2 regions of the Aeromonas sp. TECH754 genome follow, and region 2 is predicted to be linked to the other one. Evidence: riboswitches for the same ligand, from Rfam matches in the RefSeq annotation. Region 2 holds a riboswitch; the other holds the start of a gene.
What was found. Region 2 has a riboswitch for lysine ahead of ACZ9IL_RS05470 (Na+/H+ antiporter NhaC family protein). Riboswitches for the same ligand answer to the same signal wherever they lie in the genome.
Positions count from the first base shown of each region.

Region 1: another riboswitch for lysine. It lies ahead of lysC (lysine-sensitive aspartokinase 3); the one in region 2 lies ahead of ACZ9IL_RS05470 (Na+/H+ antiporter NhaC family protein).

Region 1 is NZ_JBWBRA010000001.1:2,130,152-2,138,802, reverse strand. It holds gene ACZ9IL_RS09380 (S66 family peptidase) at 287-1,297, shown strand; gene ACZ9IL_RS09375 (LTA synthase family protein) at 1,414-3,702, opposite strand; gene ACZ9IL_RS09370 (hypothetical protein) at 3,958-5,070, shown strand; gene lysC (lysine-sensitive aspartokinase 3) at 5,139-6,491, opposite strand; lysine riboswitch at 6,577-6,801, opposite strand; gene argA (amino-acid N-acetyltransferase) at 6,935-8,263, opposite strand; gene msrA (peptide-methionine (S)-S-oxide reductase MsrA) at 8,536-8,651, shown strand, end outside.
Region 2 is NZ_JBWBRA010000001.1:1,251,381-1,260,031, forward strand. It holds gene lapB (lipopolysaccharide assembly protein LapB) at 1-312, shown strand, start outside; gene pyrF (orotidine-5'-phosphate decarboxylase) at 409-1,107, shown strand; gene rrtA (rhombosortase) at 1,176-1,754, opposite strand; gene ACZ9IL_RS05440 (tRNA-uridine aminocarboxypropyltransferase) at 1,720-2,373, shown strand; gene queC (7-cyano-7-deazaguanine synthase QueC) at 2,424-3,131, shown strand; gene queE (7-carboxy-7-deazaguanine synthase QueE) at 3,193-3,864, shown strand; gene ACZ9IL_RS05455 (DUF3820 family protein) at 3,866-4,096, shown strand; gene ACZ9IL_RS05460 (cob(I)yrinic acid a,c-diamide adenosyltransferase) at 4,093-4,656, shown strand; gene ACZ9IL_RS05465 (H-NS family histone-like protein) at 4,738-5,142, opposite strand; lysine riboswitch at 5,464-5,635, shown strand; gene ACZ9IL_RS05470 (Na+/H+ antiporter NhaC family protein) at 5,722-7,302, shown strand; gene ACZ9IL_RS05475 (thymidine kinase) at 7,389-7,970, shown strand; gene ACZ9IL_RS05480 (flavohemoglobin expression-modulating QEGLA motif protein) at 8,040-8,651, opposite strand, start outside.

The DNA of each region.
Region 1 (8,651 bases), 880 kb from region 2:
GCGGCGGTGTCGGCGGGATGTCGACGGGAGAGGCGGGGACTGGCCCCGTGGCCATTTTTCGGCGCCTGATGAGTGCCTTAACGCCGGGAAAGGGGGAAGGTCAGGGCTGTTATTGTTCAGTATTGGTATGCAATTTGTGAGAGTCGTTTAGTTTTTTTAAACAAAAATGGGCCCGTGAGTGCGATTTCCCGCCCTTGTCTGGCGGTGAAAGGCCGCAGTAGGATGAAACCTGGCGTCGGGATGGCATCTCCCGGCGGTGTTCACCCCATATGGCAGGGCTGCATCCATGACTTTACTCAAGCCGCCGGGGCTCAAACCCGGCGACACCATCGGTTTCTTCTCCCCCTCCAGCGCGGCCACCGCCTGGTCGCCAAACCGTTTTGCTCGCGCCAAGGCTTATCTGGCGGCGCAGGGCTTTGCACTCAAGGCGGACAGCCTCACCGGCCAGCAGGATCACTGGCGCTCCGGCGCCATCGCGGCGCGGGCCGCCGAGCTCAATGCGCTTATCTGCGACCCCAAGGTGCGCGCCATCATGTCGGTCATCGGCGGCAGCAATTCCAACGCCCTGCTGCCCTATCTCGATTACGAGGCGCTTAAAAAAGATCCCAAGATCCTCATCGGCTACTCGGACGTGACGGCGCTGCTGCTCGGCATCCATGCCCAAACCGGGCTGGTCACCTTCTACGGTCCGGCGCTGGTGGCCTCGTTCGGGGAGCTGCCGCCCCTGGTGGACGAGACCCTGGCCGGGTTCAACCAGATTTGCCAGGCAGGTGGCGCCGCCGTGCCCCACACAGTGCCGACCCCGAGCCACTGGACCGACGAGCGGCTGGATTGGGAGCACCAGACCCGGGCCAAGGCGTGCCGGCCCAACCGGTTAGTCTCGGTGGGGTCGGGCAAGGTGCGGGGCCGGCTGATGGGTGGCAACCTCAACACCCTGGCGGGGATCTGGGGCTCCGCTTACATGCCGCCGATTGAAACTGGGGATATTCTGCTGCTGGAGGACAGCCTCAAGACGGCGGAGACGGTGGAACGCTCTTTTACCCACCTCAAGCTGTGCGGGGTGTTCGATCGCATCGGCGCCCTGGTGCTCGGCAAGCACGAGCTGTTTGATGATCAGGGCAGCGGCAAGCGGCCGCTCGACCTCCTGCTGGAGGTGGTGGGGGTGCCTAGCTTCCCCATACTGGCGGAGTTTGACTGCGCCCACACCCACCCCATGCTGACCCTGCCGCTCGGTATCCAGGCCGAGCTGGATGTGGATAACCAGTGCCTGACGCTGTGCGAACCCTGGCTGCGATAGTGGGAAAGAGAGATAAAAGAGGCCGCATCAGCGGCCTCTTTTATTGGTCGGGGATCAGGGCAGGGGATCGGCCCTGATGGTATTGCAAAGATCTGTGGCCCTCGTGTCTCAATCGATCAGGGCAATGCATCGGCTCGGAAGCTCGCGCGGATCTGCGGCACCAGGGGCGAGGGATCGAAGCCTTTCTCCTCCCCCAGCACCGGGTGGAGCAGGGCCAGTGCCGGGATGGGGGTGAGATCACCGGCCAGCAGCGCTCGGGTGGCCTGGCCCATCTGGTAGAGCTGGCGCACCGGCGCGAACTGGCGCTCGAGTGACAGGGCGCCGTCGCTGCGGGTGAAGGCCATCATGGGGATCTGGTAGGCGGCATCCCGCGCCGGCTTGTCGCCGTGAATGCCCTTGCCCGCCGACATCAAAAACGGCTGGTGATCGCCGAAGGCCACCACCAGATAGCGTTTGCCGGATTGGTCCAGCGTCTTGAGCAGCCGCTCAAGCGACGCCATGGCATCCACCACCCCGGTGTAGTAGGTGTTGAGCCGCTGCCGGTCGGCCTCGCTCTGATCCGGGCAGGCCTTGTCCATCTGCTGGGCGTGATAGCGATCTCCGTCGAAGGGGCCGTGACCCTGCATGGTGACCGCGTAGGCAAACAGCGGCTGGCTGTCTTGCTCGCTGCGTTTGAGCAGGTGGGAGATCAGCGCATCGTCCGAGATGTAGAGCCCCTTGTGCTCGAGGCTGGTGAAGCGGGTGTCGAACCAGCGCTCCTCGTAGCCCAGCGCCGGTATGGCCTTGGCCCGGCCCCAGAACTTCTCCACATAGGGGTGGGCGAACAGGGTCTGGTAGCCGCTCTGCTTGGCCGTCTGCGCGAGCCCAGGCACCTTGTCCGACAGGTAGTAGTAGGGCACCACCCCCTGCTTGAGCAGGCCCACCGGCAGGCCGGTGTTCATCTCGAACTCCGCCAGCACCGTCATGCCGCCGGTGGTGGGGGAGTGGATGGTCTTGTGCCACTGGGCTACCCCGACGGGCAGGCTCAGGGTCGGGGCGGGGGCGCAGATCTTGCCCTGCCAGTCGAGCCAGAGCGACTCGTATTGCAGCACGATCACCAGATCGAAGCGGGGGGACCGGCGCTGGGCCGACTGGACGGGATCCCGGTGACCGAGCTCCGGGGTGCGCTCGTTGATCTGCAAGGGATAGCGGAAGATGTTGCCGCTTTGCAGCATCTCATCCACCAGGCTGAACAGGTAGAGGCCGGGACCGGAGCGGATGATGTCCCTGTGGTAGTTCACCGCCCTGTCCACATAGCGTACGTTGGCCCCCAGCAGCTTGTTGCCGGTCTGGGTGGCAAACACGCAAAGCGCAAAGAAGGCGGCGGTGGCGGCCGTTGTACGCAACAAGCCGCGCAGGATCCGGCGTGACAAGCCTAAGCGCCAGCACACAAACAGCAACCCCAGGACGCCGAGCACCGGCAACACCGGGTGCTGATCGAGCAGGATATGCACCAGCGCCAGCAGGTTGCCGAGATCATCCCCCCCGAGCGGCACCCCGTAGATGGCGATCTTCATGAAGTTGGCGAGCAGGGCGATGCCGGACAGGGCGGTGAACACCAGCCCCATGTAGAGGTTGAAGCCCGCCAGGGCGCACAGGCTCCAGCCCAGCACCATGCTGCCCCAGGCCAGGTAATAGTGCTCGGTGCGAAAATCGGACCAGAGCAGAAATTCCCCCAGCTTGAACACCACGAAGCCGTGCAGCAGCACGAAGGTGAGGTTGCCGAGCAGCAGGCTGCCAATCACCCGGGCGCCGCGGCTCTGGCGCAGCCGTGGCAGCAGCGCCCTGAGTGTGCCGGCGCTCACCAGCAGTACCAGCAGCAGGCTGACCATCAGATAGATCAGGTTGAAGCCGCGCTCAGGCAGGGTCTGCAGGATCTGGCTGTACTCGCCACTCTCGGGCCTATCCTTGAGCAGCAGGCCGATGCGCAGCTGGTAGCGGCTGTCCAGGGCATCATCCGGCGCCCTGAGCGTGCTGTTGAGATCCAGGGTGCAGCGGTTCTGGCGGCACTTCTGGCGCTTCTCTGCCGCCTGACTCAGCTGATCGATGCGAAGGCCTTTGTCGTTGAGCAGCTCGACCCGCACCTTGTCCCCCTCCTGCAATGGCTTGAGCAGCTGCCACTGGCTGCGCACCACCAGATAGAGACCACGACTGTCACTCTTGTAGAGCAGACTGTGACGGTTGAGGGTGGCGAGCGGCTGATCGGCGGGTCCCAGGATCAGCGGCTGGGCGCGTCCGAGCCAACTACCGGGGTTGAGCACCGGCAGGGCCAGGGTCAGCAGCAGCAGGGCGGCCAGCAGGCCAAACAACAACCTGGCCAGGGGCGATGAAGGGGGGACGCTGCGAGCCGGAGCGGGGGCATTCATAAGGAGCTCATCCTTGGAGCGAGTGAGGTCGCGGTAAACGACTGTATCTATTTTGACCCGATGGTGCTGGGCTTGTTCCTCGATGTCAATTCAATGACAGCGGGATGAATATGGTGTGACAGCCGGGACCTGCAAATTGTGATCCCGATCCTGCGGACAGATTCATTCTGTGATGAAAGCGGCATCATGACGCTTTGCCGCTGGCTTGGGCCTGGCTTGCTGCTTAGTCTCTCAATAATGGCTGGAGGTACATGTATGAATCCCAAAATTGCGGCACGTCAGGCAAGGTTGCTCCAGATGCTGGAGAACAAAGAGGAGATCAGGATCGGGCGCGAGCGCGATTGCCCCCTGCCGCTTGCGCAATTGCTCAGGTTGGCCGAGGGACATCCCGATGTGATCAAGGTCTATGATCACGGGCTCACCGCCGAGGTGTTCCACCTCAAGGTGGAAGACCATCACTGGTGCCTGAAGCGGCGCCGGCAGGCGTCGCTGGTGGCCAACGTCGATGGCCAGACAGCCTTCCTCACCGAGCTCGAGCGGCGCCGTGAGATCGAGAGCCTGCGTGAGCTGCACCCCACCATCCTCTCCAACGTGGTCTGCACCAGCTTCGGCTCGGCCCGGGCCGGGGTACTGGTCTCCCCCTGGCTCAGAGGGGAGCCGGTACACGTGCTCAATGAGCGCAACCTGGCGCAGATGCTGGCCATCGAGGCCGAGCTCGCCCACTGGGGCTGGTTTGACTGGGATCCGAGCCCGGGCAACCTGCTCGACGACGGTCAGCAGATCTCGGTGTTCGACTTTGGCTACATGTGGCCCTTCGATCCCCACCACGAATTCAACTCCAACGGCCTGTCCGATCCGGAGTTTCATGTGCCGGAGCGGCTGGAGACCCGCACCCTGTCAGGTCTCTGGCTGGATGAGGCCGATCCCATGCCGCTGTTTCGCCACTGGCGCGAGCTGTGCCTGGCCTGGGCCAAGTCCGAGCTGCAATACCTGAACCGGGAAGGGGCCAGCGCCGCGGTGCTGGCACGCCTGCAAGGGCTGGTGGGGGAGTGGAGCGCGGCCCTTGGCAGCGATCAGGCGCTGGCCGCCAGCTGGTGGCGCGACATGTATCGCAGCCACCGGCTCGACATTCTGGACGATCTCAGCGGCAAGAGCTGCGGCCCGCTCACCCTGCGCCGCCTCGACTGGCTGGAGATGGCGGTGCGGGAACACTTCCCCGCGCTGGTCGACAACCTGGGGCCCGACGAGGCCGGACTCGGTCAGGCCGGACTCTTGCAAAAGCTCGCCGGTCTGCGCGAGCAGATCCAGGCCTGCCAGCTGCCGCCATCCACCCGGGTGGCGTCGGGCGCGGGCCAGGCCACCGTCTAGCGGGGCTTGCGGAGTCAAAAAAAGAGGGGCCCAGGCCCCTCTTTCTCATGACGGCTCGCCAGTGGTGACTAGTCGAGCAGCTCCTGATGGAGGCGGTTGACGATGTGGCCGGCCTCGCCCTCTTTCACCAGGAAGCAGAGGTTGTGGGCGCTGGCGCCGTAGCAGATCATGCGGATGTTGTGCTCGCGGATGGCATCGAACACCTGGCTGCCGACCCCGACGGCCTCGCTCATGCGGTTGCCGATGAGCGCTACCAGCGCGAAGCCGGTCTCCACCTCCACCTTGCACAGCTGGCCGAGCTCCGCCAGCACCTTGTCGCTCAGGATGGGCTCGCCGTTGCTCTGGCTGCCGGTGTGATCCAGGGTGAGGGACACGCTCACCTCGGAGGTGGTGATGAGATCCACCGAGATGCGGTGGCGGGCCAGGATGCCGAACACCTCGGCCAGGAAGCCATAGGCGTGGAACATGTTGAGGCTGTGCAGGGTGACCAGCACCTGCTGGCGACGCAGGGCCACGGCCCGGAACAACGGATTGGTGCTGGTGCTGGCGCGGATCCAGGTGCCACCGGCGGCCGGATCCTTGGCGGAGCCGACGAAGACCGGGATGTCCTGGCGCAGGGCGGGTTGCAGGGTGGCCGGGTGCAGCACCTTGGCGCCGAAGGTGGCCATCTCTGCCGCCTCCACGAAGCTGATTTCGGGGATGGGGCGAGCCCGGGTGACGAGGCGCGGATCCGTGGTGTAGATGCCGGGCACGTCGGTCCAGATCTCGATGCTGGCCGCATCCAGCGCCTCGGCCAGCAGGGCCGCGCTGTAGTCGGAGCCGCCGCGACCCAGGGTGGTGGTGCGGCCATCGGCATCGGCGCCGATGAAGCCCTGGGTGATGATGAGACTGTCACCGAGCACCGGGCCCAGCTTGCTCTGACAGAGCGCGCGGGTGGCGGCCAGGTCCACGCTCGCCTTGCCAAAGCGGCTGTCGGTGCGCATCAGCTGGCGCACATCCTGCCACTGGACCTTGATGCCGCGCTGATGCAAGAGCTCGGTGAACAGGCGAGTGGACATCAGCTCGCCACAGGCGATGAGCCGGTCAGCCAGCTCCGCATCCGTGTGTTGGCTGGCCTGACGGGCCATGGTGCGAATCTCGCCGAGCTGGGCGTGGATAAGGGCGCTCACCTCGGCCGGATTACCGAGGGCGGTCAGGATGGTCTGCTGGATCCCGGCCAGCTTGGCGAGCTGGGCGTCCTGGCCCGCCTCGTCGAGTTCACCCTGGGCCAGGCTCACCAGCAGGTTGGTGACACCGGCGCTGGCGCTCAGCACCACCACCCGGGTCGCCGGATTGGCCAGTACCACATCGGCACAATGGTTCATGGCCGCGGCATCGGCGACACTGGTTCCGCCAAATTTGGCGACGTTGATCGGGCTCATTGCATACTCCAGTCTTAAGGTGAAAATCCAGTTTCATCAGGCAAAAGAGAGGAGGAGGCTGAAATGGCAGGAAAGCGCGAGGATCCCGGCCAGAAGCACTCCACCCGCGGTGCCCATCCCACACCAAACCCGCTTTGAATGCGGTGTGGGATGCACACGACCGATGACAACCCGGGGGATTCAGCCCTCGCAGCCGACGTGGCGGTGTCCAGTTACCTGCCTCGTCTCGGCGCTGCTCCCCCTGACCCAAGTTCATCGGACTCTGGTGTCCTCCCTTGGGCTGCCTGGGCAGCGCTCCTCTTCTGGTGCCACCTTGGCAGGTGGCGCGTATGTAGAAATACCCCGCACTGGATTGCACTGTCAATCGAGTTTGTAAAAAAGTTAAGAATTGGCAATAACCCGGTACAAGATCAATCAGTTACAAGCAGGTCTCATACAAACAGTTACAGGATCGTCCTCGACAAGACCTTGGAGCGGCGCTGCCAGTTGTAGAGCCGCTGGCGCTCGACCGGCAAGTCCTCCACCTCCAGCGGCTCGAAGCCCCGCTCCCGGAACCAGTGGATGGAGCGGGTGGTGAGCACGAACAACCGCGTGATGCCGAGCCGTTTGGCCCGCTCGGCCACCTTGGCGACCAGCTGATCGCCGCGGTTGGAGTTGCGGTATTCGGGGTGGATGGCGACGCAGGCCATCTCGGCCATCGCCTCCTCCATGAAGCAGTAGAGGGCGGCGCAGCCGATGATGAGGCCGTCGCGCTCTATGATGGTGAACTTGTCGATCTCCATCTCCAGCTGCTCGCGGGAGCGGCGCACCAGTATGCCGTCCTCCTCCAGCGGGCGAATGAGATCCAGGATGCCGCCGATGTCCTCGATGGTGGCGGCCCGCGCCCGCTCGGCGCTCTCGCGCACTATCTGGGTGCCGAGGCCGTCGCGACTGAACAGCTCCTGCAGCATGGCGCCGTCGTCCTGGTAGCTCACCAGGTGGGAGCGGGGCACGCCGCCGCGGCAGGAGGCGATGGCGGCGCGCAGGTAACGGGCGGTGCCGGACATCTCCTCGCCGGCCTGCTCCAGCTCTACCAGCAGCTCTTCGGCCTGCTCGGGGAAGAGCTCGGAGATGGCCTCGCCGTGTCTGTCCATCACCCCCTGGGTGCTGCTAAAGCAAATGAGCTTGTCGGCTTTGAGATCCACCGCGACCCGCCGCGCCACCTCTTCCGAGCTGAGGTTGAAGCTCTCGCCGGTGACCGAGCAGCCAATGGGGGAGATGAGTACCAGTCCCTGCTGATCCAGCTGGCGGCCTATCCCCTCCACGTCGATGCGGCGCACCCGGCCGCTGTGGCAGTAGTCGATGCCATCTTCCACCCCGAGTGGCTGGGCGGTGACGAAGTTGCCGCTCACCACGCTGATGCGTGCGCCCTGCATGGGGGTGTTGGCCAGGCCCATGGAGAGCTGGGCGGTGATGTCGTATTGCAGGCCGCCGCACACCTGCTTGATGATGTCGAAGCTCTCGTCATCGGTGACTCTGATGCGTCTGTGGTACTGCGCCTCGATCCCGGCGCGGGCCAGCGCCTCGTCATTTTGTGGGCGTGAGCCGAACACCAACACCAGGCGGATCCCGAGGGTCTGCAGCAGGGCGATGTCGCTGACGATGTTGGCAAAATTGGGGTGGCAGATGGCTTCCCCGCCCATCATCAGCACGAAGGTGGCCCCCCGGTGCACGTTGACATAGGGGGTTGACTGCCGAAAGGCATAGACCAGGCTCGGTTCGCGTTCACGCACGTGAGATTTCTTCCATAAAAAAACAGCAATTCGCTCAATATATGAAAATAAATTCACAAATCAAGACTAAATATTGGTTTTGCGGATTTGTTGTCTCCTTTTTATCCGACCAGGGCGCCGCGACATCATAGGGGCTGAGCCAGGGCCAACGGCAAGGGGCTCGCCCGCGCGAGGCCGCGTTCCCGGTTGATCCGGCCTGATAACCTGTTATCTTCGATATTCCTTTTCGTCAGTTGCGCGATGGCGCAGGTTTTTATACAAGGACAGGGCAGATGGAGCAGATTATTTCACCGGCAGAGGCGCTGCCGGGACGACGCGAGGCGCTGGTGATAGGCCAGCAGCATGCGGTGAATAGCCACCCGACCCAGGGTCCCTGGCCCGAGGGAAT
Region 2 (8,651 bases):
GCGCTGGCCAATCTGGTGGAGGAGCGCGATGGCCTGAGTCAGGCGCGCGCCCTGGTGCTGCGTCAGCTGCGGCGCCATCCCTCGATGAAGGGCTTCTACCAGCTGGTCGGTTTCCAGCTTGCCAGTGCCGAGGAGGGCCCCGCCAAGGAGAGCCTGGAGCTGTTGCAGCAGCTGGTGGGCGAGCAGATCAAGATCAAATCGACTCACAAGTGTCGTCAGTGTGGCTTTGCCACCCACTCGCTGTTCTGGCAGTGTCCCTCCTGCCGGCAGTGGGGCACCATCAAACCCATTCGTGGCCTGGACGGCGAATAGCCACCCATGAGCCGGGATGCCCGATCTCGCGGGCTCGACCGGGTGCCAGCAGGCGAAGCTGGGCAGGCCGCACAATACCAACCCATAGGAAGTGACATGCAAGATCCCAAAGTACTGGTTGCGCTCGATTATCAGCACGAGGCCGATGCCTTCGCCTTCATCGAGCAGATTTCTCCGGCCCAGTGTCGCCTCAAGGTGGGCAAGGAGATGTTCACCCTGTTTGGCCCCCAATTCGTGCGCCAGCTGGTGGCCAGGGGATTCGACGTCTTCCTAGATCTGAAGTTTCACGACATTCCCAATACCGTTGCCAAGGCGGTGGCAGCCAGCGCCGAGCTCGGGGTCTGGATGGTCAACGTGCACGCCAGCGGTGGAGTGCGCATGATGCAGGCTGCCAAAGAGGCGCTTGCGCCCTATGGTGACAAGGCCCCCCTGCTGATCGCCGTGACCGTGCTGACCAGCATGGAGCAGTCCGACATGGCGCCGCTCGGGCTCAGCGTCGGCCCGGCCGAACAGGTGATCCGGTTGGCCAAGCTGACCAAGGACGCGGGGCTGGATGGAGTGGTCTGCTCCGCCGAGGAGGCCCATGAGCTCAAGACCCTGCTTGGGGCCGATTTCAAGCTGGTCACGCCGGGCATTCGTCCGACCGGTGCGGCGGCAGGGGATCAGCGCCGGGTGATGACGCCGCGGGCGGCGGTGGAGGCGGGGGCCGACTACCTGGTGATCGGCCGTCCCATCACCCAGGCCGCCGATCCGGCGGCCATGCTGAGCAGCATCAATGCCGAGCTCAATGGCTAGTTCGTGTCGCCCACATGCAACAGGCCGGATCCAGATCCGGCCTGTTTCATTTTACTTCCTTATCGACCTCAAGACTTGAGGGGCTGAGTCCCCAGGCTGAGGGGCAAGAGGCCGAGCAACAGGCCAGCCACCGAGCCGATGAAGTGTGATTCGATGTGCACCCTGGCGCCGATCAGTGCGGCCACCGGGCTCTCTCCCGCGCTGTAAAAATCCAGCCCGAGCTTGATGACGATGCCCAGCAGCATCAGCCAGCCGGAGTGGCGGCGATGGCGGATATCCTGCACCGCGCCCCACACGAACAGGCCATGCAAGGCACCGGACAGCCCCATGTACCACTGGGTCTGCGGACACCACCACCAGATGCCGAGACCGACCGCCGTGCTCAGCAGGAGCAGCAGCACGGGCAGGCGCCAACCGGTGAGATATTCACGAAACAGGCTGTAGAGCACCGCCAGACCACTCAGATTGAGCAGCAGGTGCCATAGATTGGTGTGGGCCAGATTGCCTGTTATGATGCGCCACCCTTCGCCCTGGGCGATCAGGGTGCGTTCGAAGGAGAGCAGGTGGTTCGGTACGGTGAAGAAGAGCAAGGCAGTGATGAGCGACAGTGTGATGACCCAGATCAGACCCGATTTTTCTGACAACATGAAACAGCCCAGCGACAAAGAGAGCCGCTACTGTACACGCTGCACCCGTGCCCTCAAAGCCTGTCTGTGTGATTATATCGAGCGGGTGCCGCACCTCGCGCCGCTCCATATCCTGCAGCATCCGAGCGAGGTGGGCCACCCCAAGGGGACGGCTGCCCTGCTGGCCGCCTCTCTCACCGATGCCCGCATCCATGTGGGGGAGGATTTTGCCAAAGATGCAGGGCTCAATGCCCTGTTGGTTGATCCCGGAGTCGCCTGCTATCTGCTGTGGCCGGACGATCATGCCCTGACGCTTGATGAGGTCCGCAGGTGCACTCAACAAGTCGACGCTGCCCGCAACCTGCACTTTATCCTGCTCGATGGCACCTGGCGCAAGGCGTATCGCATGTTGCACAGCAACCCGGCCCTGCTGCGGCTGCCACGGATCAAGCTTGGCGCCATCCCGGGGCAATACTCCATTCGCAAGAAGCCGTTTCCCGAGGCGCTGTCGACCCTGGAGGCGGGCTACCATCTGTTATCCCAGTGGGAGGGAGAGCCCGAACGCTTCGCCCCGCTGATGAGCCTGTTTACCCATTTGAACCAGCAGTGGCATGACTTTGCCCAGGGTCGCCGTACTTAAACGTGCATTTTCAGAACCCTGTATTTAGAATCGAGAGAGGAGTGAACAACGTGAAAAAAGCCGTCGTGGTATTCAGTGGAGGTCAGGACAGCACCACCTGTCTGGTACAGGCACTGGCGCAGTATGACGAAGTGCACGCCATCACCTTCGACTACGGCCAGCGTCACCGGGAGGAGATCGACACCGCTTGCCGTCTGGCCAGCCAGTTTGGCCTCAAGGCTCACAAGGTGATGGACGTGACCATGCTGGGTGAGCTGGCCATCTCGGCCCTGACCCGCGACGAGATCCCGGTCAGCGGTGAACTGCAAGACAACGGCCTGCCCAATACTTTCGTGCCCGGTCGCAACATCCTGTTCCTGACCCTGGCTGCCATCTATGCCTATCAGGTCGGTGCCGAGGCGGTGATCACCGGGGTGTGCGAGACCGACTTCTCCGGTTACCCGGATTGCCGCGACGAGTTCGTCAAGGCGCTCAACCAGGCGGTGTCGCTGGGGTTGGATCGCGGCCTGCGTTTCGAGACGCCGCTGATGTGGCTCGACAAGGCCGAAACCTGGGCGCTGGCGGATCACCATGGCCAGCTCGATACCGTGCGCCAGCAGACGCTCACCTGTTACAACGGCATTCAGGGAGATGGTTGTGGCACCTGTCCCGCCTGCGAGCTGCGCAGTCGCGGGTTGAACCAGTATCTGGCCGACAGGGTTGGCGTCATGGCCCGGCTGCACGGGAAAACCGGGTTGGGCGAGAAAAACGGACGCTGAGCCTGCGTCTTGCCCCTGTTTGGGGTATAATCCGCGCCTTTTGCAACCAGTCGTGACCAGCATGCACTACCCAATCAACGAGATCTTCCAGACCATCCAGGGGGAGGGCGTCTTCACCGGCGTGCCCGCCATCTTCGTTCGCCTGCAAGGCTGCCCGGTGGGCTGTCCCTGGTGCGACACCCGCCATACCTGGGTGGTGGATCCGTCCCGTGAGGTAGGCAGCCAGGAGGTGCTCGATCGATCCAACGAGTCCGATGGCTGGAGCAAGATGAGCACCCGCGATATCCTGGCCAGCTTCGAGACCCTGGGTTACCAGGCGCGCCACGTGGTGTTAACCGGTGGCGAGCCCTGCCTCTACGATCTGCAGGAGCTGTCATCTGCCCTGTTGGCGGCGGGCTATCAGGTGCAGATCGAGACCAGTGGTACCAGCGAGATCAAGACTCACGACAGCACCTGGGTCACCGTCTCCCCCAAGATCGGGATGAAGGGAGGTCTGCCGGTGCTGGTATCTGCCCTCGCGCGCGCCAACGAGATCAAGCATCCGGTGGCCACCGAGCGCCATATCGAGGAGCTTGACGCCCTGTTGGCAACCGCCACCTTGCGTGAAGACGTGATCATCGCGCTGCAGCCCATCAGCCAGAAGCCCAGAGCCACCGAGCTCGCCATGGCGACCTGTATCGCCCGTAATTGGCGGCTCTCCATCCAGACCCACAAATATCTGAATATCGATTAAGATGGACTCTCTATCGGACGAGCGGGTATTGCTCAGCCTGGCGGGCAAGATGCCTTACGGAAAATATCGGGGACGACGCATCATCGATATTCCCGAGCCCTATCTGGTGTGGATGGCGCGCAGCGGTTTTCCCGCCGGTACACTGGGTCAAACATTGGCACTGGCGTACGAGATAAAACTCAACGGACTCGAGTCCATGATTATTCCCATTATTAACAGGATGTCAGTATGAGAATATATACCCGGCAGGGCGACAAGGGGCTCACCCGACTGGCCGATGGCAGTCAGCTTGCCAAGGATGACAGGCGAGTCAAGACCTATGGTGCCATCGACGAGTTAAATTCCCAGATAGGTCTGCTTATTGCCGAAATACCGGCGCAGGAGACGATGCTATTGGCCGAGCTGATATTGCTGCAGCAGGAGTTGTTTGACTTGGGAGGCGAGCTCGCCTTTTCCAGCGAGGCACAAAATACGGCCTTGTGGCAAGTCAATGAAGGCTGGACGCTGCGACTCGAACAGCAAATTGATGCCTATAGCGCCCGCTTGCCGGTGCTGCGTAATTTCATCTTGCCCAGTGGTTCCAGGGCGGCGGCGCAGGCTCATGTGGTGCGCACTCTGACCCGTCGCTGCGAACGGCAGCTGTTGGGCCTCAGCCGCGTCGAGCAGGTCAATCCTGCTATCTTGCCCTATCTGAACCGGCTGAGTGACTGGTTCTTCACGGTGGCGAGATACCTGCTGGTGTGCACCAACACCCCCGAAGTGCTCTGGGTCAAGGCCGCCGATCGGGGCTGAAGAGCATTGTCAGCAATAATAAAAAACCTCGCCTGGCGAGGTTTTTTATTGAGCAATGCCTTATTCATTCATCCTGCTGGATCAGATGGCAAACTCTTCCACGGATTTACCTTCGGCCACGGCCTTGGCAATGGTGGAGGGCATGCGACCCTGGCCGGTCCAGGTCTTTTCCACGCCATCATCCAGATAACGATATTTGGCGGGACGGGGAGCACGCTTGCCTTTGCTGGCCTTGGGAGAGTCGGTGGCAACGGTGCCCACCAATTCGGCCGGGTCAATACCGGCGGCCTTCAGCATTTCGGCATATTCGGCAATTTTCTTCTGGTGTTCTTCACGGGCCTGACGATCGGCAGATTCATCCTGCTGGCGTTCGGTGACGATGGCGGTGAATTTTTCCAGACCCTCTTCCAGTTGCTCCAGGGTCAACTCACGACAGGCAGCACGCAGGCTGCGGATATTCAGCAGGACTTTCAAAAATTCGTTCATATTGGCTACCACGCGAGCAAAATATTAAGAAGATGGAATGGCTTTTGGATAATTTATAGGGTGGCTTGCCATCAAGTCAAGTATCGCGAATTAATTAATTCGATAGATAAATTAAGCTTGGCGAATATGGAGTGGGGCGATATATATCGACTATTTGACAACCTTCATTTCCGAATGAGTTCTGGCTAGATGAAAATATCGTCCATATCAATTTTATTGCACCAATTGACTACCATTTCCCGTTCAGCTGCCATACAAGTATTGAAATTTAATCAAAAAACTTGCTATCACACCGTGTCCCGATAAAATGTGCCCCGAATACCTTTAAGTAGAGGCGCGCTGCCTATGAGTATCCGAGCGGAGGGTGATGCCTGCGATGTTCGGGGAAAGGAGTCGGCGCCGAAGTGACCAGGCCATCATACCGGGTTGCTGGTTCTGCATCGAACAGGTGCAGGACTGCCATAGTCATCCACTATGGAGCGCTACCTGAAGGGGCTGAGGAGTATTACCTCCCCATGGGTTTTGTTTCTTTATCCTCTCGGTAGATCTCCACCTGTTGTCTTTAGGTGCAAAGAGATCATGGACATCGTTCACTACGCCGACTCCGGTTGGTCAGTCATTCCCCCCTTGTTGGCCGTCGCCCTGGCGATCATCACCCGTCGCGTCCTGGTGTCGCTCGGGGTGGGCATCGTTGCCGGCAGCCTGCTGCTCAACCAGTTTTCGCCGCTCGACTCCCTGCATTACATGCTCAATACCGTGCTCAAGATCGTCTGGGTCGATGGCGCGTTCAATCGCGACAACGTCAACATGATCCTGTTCATGTTGCTGCTGGGCGGCCTCATCAGCCTGATGAGCGTCTCCGGTGCCACTCGTGCCTTTGCCGAGTGGGCCGAGCGCCGCGCCAAGACCCGCAAGGGCGCCAAGGCCCTCACCGGCATGATGGTGTTTGCCTTCTTCATCGATGACTTCTTCCACAGCCTGTCGGTCGGCGCCATCTGTCGTCCGGTGACCGATCGCTTCCAGATCTCCCGCGCCAAGCTGGCCTATCTGCTGGACTCCACCGCCGCGCCGGTCTGCGTGCTGATGCCCATCTCCTCCTGGGGTGCCTATATCATCGCCCTGGTGGGGGGCATCATGGCGGCCCACGGCCTGACCGATCAGAGCCCCATCTCCGCCTTCGTCGAGATGATCCCGATGAACCTCTACGCCGTGTTCACCCTGATCATGGTGCTGGTGGTGATCGCGTTCCAGCTCGATATCGGCTCCATGCGCCAGCACGAGCAGTGGGCGCTGGAAGGCAAACTGTGGGATGAGTCCAAGGGCCGCCCCATCGGGCTGGACATGGAATCCCCGGAGGAGAGCAACGGTGGCATGATCGACATGGTGCTGCCGATCCTGACCCTGACCCTGGCGACCGTCTACTTCATGATTGACTCCGGCGCCGCCGTGCTGGAAGGCAAAGGCCTGCCATTCAGCGTGCTCGGGTCATTCGAGAACACCAACGTCGGCTCCTCCCTGGTCTACGGCGCCCTGTGCAGCCTGGTGGTCTCCATCGGTCTGGCCATGCGCCTCAAGCTGGGTGCGAAGAACTGGATGAAGGCCGCCCCGCAAGGGATCATGGCCATGCTGCCCGCCATCAACATATTGCTGTTCGCCTGGACCATAGGTGCCGTGGTACGTGACGTGGAGACCGGCAAGTATCTGGCCTCCATGGCCAACGGCAACCTGCCCATCGAGGTGCTGCCGGCGGTGGTGTTCATCCTCTCCTGCGCCATGGCGTTCGCCACCGGCACCAGCTGGGGTACCTTCGGCATCATGCTGCCACTGGCCGGCGACATGGCCGCCGCCAGCGACATCAGCCTGATGCTGCCGATGCTGGCCGCCGTACTGGCGGGCTCGGTGTTCGGTGACCACAGCTCGCCCATCTCCAGCACCAGTATCCTGTCGGCCACCGGTGCCGGTTGCCACCACATCGATCACGTGATGACCCAGCTGCCCTATGCGCTGGCCATCGCCTTCGGGGCAGCCCTCGGTTATCTGGTGATGGGGCTGATGCACTCTGTGCTGGCGGGCTTCACGGTCAGCGGACTCTGGTTCGTGATCTTCTCCGGCTATCATCTGCGCAAGTCCAGACAGCATCGCGCGCTGGCGCCCGCATAAATAACACAAGGGGCCCACGGGCCCCTTGGTTTTGGCGAGGGCTTTGGTTAGCATGCGCCCCATAAATTCAGTATCGGAACAGCATCATGGCTTCACTGCACTACAAATTTGCCACCATGAACTCGGGCAAGTCGACCCAGCTCATTCAGGCACACTTCAACTATCTGGAGCGTGGCATGTACCCGCTGGCCATGACGCCCGTCATCGACGATCGTTTCGGGACCGGGGTGATCAGTGCCAGAGTCGGTCTGGAGCTGAAGGTGGAGGTGTTCAGTGACGGCTGCGATCTGTTCGAGATGGTCAAGGCGCGCCACGGCGAGAAGCATATCGACGTGTTCATCGTCGACGAGGCGCAGTTTCTGACCCGCGAGCAGGTCTACCAGTTGGCCCGCATCGTCGATGAACTCAAGATCCCGGTCATCGCCTATGGCCTCAAGACCGATTTTCGCGGCGAGCTGTTTCCCGGCTCCTACCATCTGCTCTGCCTGGCCGACAAGTTCGAAGAGCTCAAAAGCATCTGCTGGTGCGGCAACAAGGCACACATGAACTCCCGGGTCAACGAGGCAGGGCAGGTGATGCGCGATGGCGAGCAGGTGGAGATCGGCGGCAACGATCGCTATGTGTCCCTCTGCCGCAAACACTACCTGGACGGCCGGGCCTTCAAGTAACCGACGAAACAAGATCAACAAGGGCGCCGTGATGGCGCCCTTTTTTTGGCTCACCTGGCCGCGAGCGGCTCAGTCTATCTCGATGTCCACCGGCGCTATGATGGGGTCGGCCACCGGCAGGCGCTGGAACAGCTGGCGAAAATGCTGCTGTACCCGGCCTATGTCCACCAGCGACATGCCGGAGGCGAAGCCGAACCAGACGTAGAGGCCGGTCAGATCCCGGAACATGGGGGGCAGGTAGCGCGGCGCGTCGATCAGCCCCTCCAGATAGTGCTGATAGAGCACCGGGATGTCGTCAAGGGTCACCTTGCCGACGAACAGCATGGGCAGGATCTCCGGTACGCCCTCCAGCACGGCGCTGCGGATGAAGTTGACCGTCTCCACATAGCCCTTCACGTAGGAGAGATCCTTGGTGAAGCAGGCGCCCCCCTGCACCATGCCGCCGCGAAATACCCGCTGGGTGATCTTGTAGGCGTCGTGCTCGCTGGCACCTTGCTGGGCGAAGTGGCGGAACACCTCGATAAAATCGGCGCCGCGCTCCGCCATGTCGATGGCCATCACCCGATCCGAGATACGCTTGGCCCGATCCGGGAAGGAGCTGAAGGTCAGCGTCTCGATGAGCACCGCCAGCCCCTCCTGGCAGGCGGTGATGCGCGGCGAGCCGGCCCCGAGCCAGGTGGC